DNA from 2 places in the Bradyrhizobium australafricanum genome. Region 1 is predicted to be linked to the other one. Evidence: predicted binding sites of a transcription regulator. Region 1 holds the regulator's gene; the other holds the start of a gene.
What was found. The regulator LexA, encoded in region 1, represses DNA repair genes until DNA is damaged. The targets are predictions, from matches to a motif close to TGTTCNNNNTGTGTTCNG.
Positions count from the first base shown of each region.

Region 1 (3,210 bases):
AACTTGCGGTGCGCCGCCGCCCGAAGGTCGCGGTGCTGGCGACCGGCGACGAGCTGGTGATGCCGGGCTCGCAGCCCGGCCCCGGCCAGATCGTCTATTCCAACGGCTACGCGCTGCGAGCGCTGGCGCGCGCCGAGGGCGCCGAGACCGTCGACCTCGGCGTTGCCGCCGACACGGTGGAGGCGACCACGGCGGGCATCCGCCGGGCGCGCGAGGCCGGTGCCGATGTCCTGATCACGACAGGCGGCGCCTCGGTCGGCGACCACGATCTCGTCAAGCGGTCGCTGGAAGCCGAGGGCGTCGACATGACGTTCTGGCGGATTGCGATGCGGCCCGGCAAGCCGATGATGCATGGCCGGCTCGGCGCGATGCGGGTGATCGGCCTGCCCGGCAATCCGGTGTCGTCCTATGTCTGCGCCTTCCTGTTCCTGGTGCCGTTGATTCGGGCGCTGAGCGGCCGGAAAGTGATTCATCATCGCCGCACGAGCGCCCTGCTCGGCCGCGACCTCGCCGCCAACGACCAGCGCGAGGACTATCTGCGTGCACGGCTCGAAGCGCGCGAGGACGGCACGTTGATCGCAACGCCGGTGACGCAGCAGGACTCGTCGTTGCTCGGGAATCTCGCTGCGGCACGGGCACTTCTCGTGCGCCCGCCGTTCGCGGCGGCGGCCGTCGAAGGCAGCGAATGCGAGATCCTGACACTGCCCGAATAGGGTTTTCGCGCCCCGCCGATTGTGCGTTGCCCGACACGTTCACCGGAAATTAAGTGGTTGCGGAACACATATCGAACATATAGTGTCCGTTCATGATTTGTTTCTAGTACTGGTGTCTACAATCGGGAAGCCGCGTGGAAGCAGGTGCATCGAGCGCATGCTCATGAGGTCAGGCCCGGCCTGCAGGCCCCACCAGAAGAGTCTCGGAATCGAACGACGCTATCAACCGGGGGAATACTCGAGATGCTCACGCGCAAACAGTACGAACTACTGCGTTTCATCAATGAACGTCTGAAAGAGGCCGGCGTACCGCCCTCCTTCGACGAGATGAAGGATGCGCTCGACCTGCGCTCGAAGTCCGGTATCCACCGCCTGATCACTGCGCTGGAGGAGCGCGGCTTCATCCGCCGCCTGCCGAACCGCGCCCGCGCCATCGAGGTCATCAAGCTGCCCGAACTCTCGGCCGGCGGCGGCAACGGTCGCCGCGGCTTCACGCCCAGTGTCATCGAAGGCACCCTCGGCCGGCGCGCCAGCACGCCGCCAATTGCCGAGGACGACGGCAATCGTCCGGTCGCGGTCCCCGTGATGGGCCGGATCGCCGCCGGTACGCCGATCGAGGCGCTGCAGACCCGCAGCCACACCATCAGCGTGCCGCCCGACATGCTCGGCGCCGGCGAGCACTACGCGCTCGAGGTGCGCGGCGACTCGATGGTCGATGCCGGCATCCTCGACGGCGACATGGCGCTGATCCAGCGTAACGACGTCGCCAATACCGGCGACATCGTGGTGGCGCTGATCGACGAGGAGGAAGCCACCCTGAAGCGCTTCCGCCGCCGCGGCGCATCGATCGCGCTCGAGCCGGCCAACACCGCCTATGAAGTGCGCATCCTGCCGCCGAACCGGGTCCGCATCCAGGGCAAGCTGATCGGCCTTTATCGCAAATACTGAATTGCAAATACTTGCGGCGGCCGGGAACGAGCAACACGTCGGATCGTTCCTTGCATGATAGTGTAGCGTACGGCCTGCCCGATGCGCTCCGATACCTCTCGCGCAGCGTCGCGTGTTTGTGATCGGAGCGATCTCGGACCAGTCGTACAATCGCCCAGAAACGAGCAGACGCTCGTTCGCTATCGTCCACTCTGGTAGAGGCCCTAATGCCTCAAGGAGAGGCACGGGTCGCTACCTCGAAATGAGGAGCCATCCGATGTGTGACTATAGTCTGCACGCCGTGGCATCGCGCCCCGCCATTGTCGGAGAGACGCTGATCACGACGACGTTCCGCGGCACGTCGACCCGCGGCTTTGCTTCGGAGAATGACCCCACTGTCGCGGTCTGCATGCTGCCGGGCACCGAGCTCGTTTTCGCCGAGAACGTTCGCTACGACAGCCGCTGGATCTGGACCAAGACGCTGAACTATCGCGTCGGCGTGTTCAACGAAGTCGAGCCCGACGTGCCTGATCGGCATCATGACGCGGTCGAATTCCCCGACGGCAGCCATGTGCTGGTGACCCAGCTGGTCGAGGGACAGCGCGTTAGCGTGCTGCAATTGCCGGCGCTGCATCCGCCGGTCGAGCAGAAGCCGAAGGTTGTGGAGCGGCGGCCCTCCGCATTCGCAACGCTGTTTTTGGGTTGAGCGCATCGTCGCCGCGGAATGAGCTGTTCGGCGGCGGATGACCTAAGCAATTTCGGGCGACCCCGGACTCCCGCTTCCGGGGCGCAGAAGGAGATTTGCGTCGGCCGGCACCTTGGCGCATCATCGGGCACGGAGGACGTGCGCGGTGGTCGATAAGGTCACATGGCAAAAGGCTGGACGCGTCACGGAACCGGGCCGCTACATGTTCCGGTTCGGTTGGCTGACGGTAACGGCCGACGACCTGAAAGTCTGGGAGCAATTTCCCGAGGCTTCCTTCACCCTCGTCAAGAAGCCCGACGCCGGCCCCGACTCCGACGAATACCATCTCGGCCTGTTCGAGCTGCCGAGCGCGCCCTTGCCGGACCACGGCTAATCATCGCCCTGCAGATCGGTCTCGGCCGGCGTCGCATCCACCGCAGGCCGCGGCGCGGGGGCGCGTAGCGTCGTCTCGCTCTCGCCGTCGCCGGGAACCGCCGGCGACCACGGCCGGTCGATCCCGCCGGGCTTGACCGCATCGACGGCGTAGCCGTCCCTGCTCCGTCGCAGCACCAGCGCGCCGTGGCGGCGCAGCCGCTCGGCATCGATCACCGATGCCGCGCAGCCCTGCGGCGCCGGCCGCGTCGTCACGATCAGGCCTGCGCGCTCGCAGTCGTCCACCAGGGCCTCCGGCCGGGTCGCCAGCGCGACGAAGGCGCCGCCGGGTCCCTGGGTCACGCAGCCGCCGGCATCGCAGGAGACGCCCTCGCCGAGCGACGCATCGGTGGCGGTGCGCGCGTCGGCGTCCGCCGCCAGCCACTCCTTGACCAAAAATGCATCCTTGGCGCTGTGCATCAGATGCAGCCGTCCATCACCGCCACGCACCGC
Region 1 is NZ_JAGKJL010000042.1:48,304-51,513, reverse strand. Features, by position in the region: gene J6525_RS30735 (molybdopterin molybdotransferase MoeA) at 1-713, shown strand, start outside; gene lexA (transcriptional repressor LexA) at 957-1,661, shown strand; gene J6525_RS30725 (hypothetical protein) at 1,918-2,346, shown strand; gene J6525_RS30720 (hypothetical protein) at 2,492-2,719, shown strand; gene J6525_RS30715 (ComEC/Rec2 family competence protein) at 2,716-3,210, opposite strand, start outside.

Region 2 (3,210 bases), on a different contig from region 1:
ATCGACGCGTTCGGCCTGTTCACCGGCCAGATCGGTTACGCCGTCAACAACGTGCTGCTCTACGCCAAGGGCGGCGCGGCGCTGACCGACAACCGCTTCAACACCTACTTCACCCCAACCGGCGTGCTGGTCGGTAGCGCCAGCGACACCCGCTGGGGCGGCACCGTCGGCGCCGGCATCGAAGTCGGCTTCGCGCCGAACTGGACCGCGGGCATCGAATACGACCACCTGTTCATGCAGGACAAGACCTACAACCTGATCGCCCCCAACGGCACGCTGAACAGCACCATCCGCGATCGCCAGGACGTCGACCTCGTCACCGTCCGCGTGAACTACAAGTGGGGTGGCCCGGTCGTCGCGCGCTATTGATCGCGCCAGGCCGATTGATCCAGACGAAAGGCCGGCCTCCCGCCGGCCTTTTTGTTTGTGCCTGTTTGTGCGCCGGCTTTTTCGTTGCGTGTGCACGCGCACCTCACCGGGGCCGTTTTCGGTGCGTTGTGGTTTCGCGGATACACACGTTCCGGCATTTCTCTGTAGAAGCACCAGCACGTCACGCGACACTGCTGTGACGCTCTCTTCAAAATCTTTGAAGAGACAACAAGAAAATTGGACTGGGACTTTGAAAATCAGGAATGTTTTGCTGGCCTCGGCCGGCATGTTTGCACTGAGCGCTTTTGCACCGGTAATGGCCGCCGACATGGCGGCACGCGCGCCTTACGTGAAGGCTCCGCCGCCGGCCGCGATCTACAACTGGACCGGCTTCTACGTCGGTGGCTTCGGCGGCTACGCCAGCGAGAACTCCGGCACCCCGAGCATGGAAGGCGGCTTCGGCGGCGGCACCATCGGCTACAACTGGCAGGCCGGCAACATCGTGTACGGCCTCGAGGTCGACGCTGCAGGCGCTGACATCGACGCGTCGGTCTCCGCGCTCGGCGTCACCGCCCGCAGCAAGATCGACTCGCTCGGCACCGTGCGCGGCCGCTTCGGCTTTGCCGTCGACAAGGTGCTGTTCTACGGCACCGGCGGCTACGCCTGGGCCAACAATGAGGTCAGCGTCACCGCGCTCGGCGTGACCGCCTCGCAGAGCAACTTCCACTCCGGCTGGACCGTCGGCGCCGGCGTCGAGGCCTTCATCGCCCCGCAGTGGTCGATCAAGGGCGAATACCTGTATCGCAGCCTCGACAGCGAGAACTATTTCGGCGTGCCCTCCGGTACACTCGAGCTGCACAGCGCCCAGTTCGGCGTGAACTATCACTTCGGCGGCCCGATCGTCGCCAAGTACTAAGATTGATCTGCGATCAGATCGCACCGAAAGGCCGGCCTCGCGCCGGCCTTTTTGCGTAAGAGCGTTGTCGAGCGAAGCGGATTCCGGCTCGCGCAAGGAAAACGCGTCAAAGCAGGAATCTGGAGCCCCCGTTCCGATTCCATCGGAACGGGGGAAAGGCTCTAGCGGAACCGGCGCTGCTGACGGCTGCTGCCATCAGGCAAACTATCCGTTGATGGACGCGACTCAGCACTGGAAATTGTCGGCCGTTCTTCCTACGTTCCAGCCTTCACACCCCATCGGCGCAAGGTCCCGGCATCACCGGCGATGCGCGCCCAAAAGGCGCCCAAGCATGCGCCCGGAACTGTCGCTATGGATGAAGTGCTCAAGGCGAAGCGCCAACAGAACGCCGGCTCCTCATCGCGCGCCATCACGATCCGTGGCGCGCGCGAACACAATCTGAAGAACATCGACGTCGAGATTCCCCGCGACAAGCTCGTGGTGTTCACCGGCCTGTCCGGCTCCGGCAAGTCGTCGCTCGCGTTCGACACCATCTATGCCGAGGGCCAGCGCCGCTACGTCGAGTCGCTGTCGGCCTATGCGCGCCAGTTCCTCGAGATGATGCAGAAGCCGGATGTCGACCAGATCGATGGCCTGTCGCCGGCGATCTCGATCGAGCAGAAGACCACGTCGAAGAACCCGCGCTCCACCGTCGGCACCGTCACCGAGATCTACGACTACATGCGCCTGCTCTGGGCGCGCGTCGGCGTGCCCTATTCGCCAGCCACCGGCCTGCCGATCGAGAGCCAGATCGTCTCGCAGATGGTCGATCGCGTGCTGGCGCTGCCGGAAGGCACTCGCCTCTACCTGCTGGCGCCGGTCGTGCGCGGTCGCAAGGGCGAGTACAAGAAGGAGCTCGCCGAGTATCTCAAGAAGGGCTTTCAGCGCGTCAAGATCGACGGCACCTTCTACGAACTGTCCGAAGCGCCCGCGCTCGACAAGAAATTCCCCCACGACATCGACGTCGTGGTCGACCGCATCGTGGTGCGTCCCGACCTCGCCCAGCGCCTCGCGGAAAGCTTTGAGACCGCGCTGAAGCTCGCCGAGGGCCTCGCCGTGATTGAATACGCCGACGCGCCGGCGGCGGCCGCCCAGGACGACAAGAAAGAGGACAAGAAGAAAACCGCCAAGATCCACGACAAGAGCGGGCCCGAGCGCATCCTGTTCTCGGAGAAGTTCGCCTGCCCGGTCTCCGGGTTCACGATCCCCGAGATCGAGCCGCGCCTGTTCTCGTTCAACAACCCCTATGGCGCCTGTCCGGCCTGCGGCGGCCTCGGCGTCGAGCAGCATATCGACGAGGACCTGGTCATCCCCGACAAGGAGCTGACCTTGCGCAAGGGCGCGATCGCGCCCTGGGCGAAATCATCCTCGCCCTACTACATCCAGACCCTGACCGCGCTCGGCAAGCACTACAAGTTCACGCTCGACACCAAGTGGAAGGACCTCACCAAGAAGGTCCAGAACGCGCTGCTGCACGGCTCCGGCGACGACGAGATCAAGTTCTCCTATGAGGACGGCGTCCGCTCCTACGACACCAAGAAGCCGTTCGAGGGCGTCATCACCAACATCAACCGCCGCTACCGCGAAACCGAGAGCGAGTGGGCGCGCGAGGAGCTCGGCAAGTATTTCTCCGACGTGCCCTGCGAAGGCTGCAACGGCCATCGGCTGAAGCCGGAGGCGCTGTGCGTCAAGATCGGCGGCAAGCATATCGGCGAGATCTCCGAGCTCTCGGTCAAGCGCACCGGCGAATGGTTCGAGACGGTGCCGGAGGCGCTGAACGCGCAGCAGAACGAGATCGCGACGCGGATCCTGAAAGAGATCCGCGAGCGCCTGACCTTCCTGCTCGATGTCGGCCTGAACTATCTGACGCTGTCGCGCTCCTCCGG
Region 2 is NZ_JAGKJL010000009.1:176,537-179,746, reverse strand. Features, by position in the region: gene J6525_RS11285 (outer membrane protein) at 1-369, shown strand, start outside; gene J6525_RS11280 (outer membrane protein) at 626-1,285, shown strand; gene uvrA (excinuclease ABC subunit UvrA) at 1,637-3,210, shown strand, end outside.
Region 2: uvrA (excinuclease ABC subunit UvrA) is a predicted target of LexA. The motif match lies at 1,532-1,549, and genes of this name have one in related genera.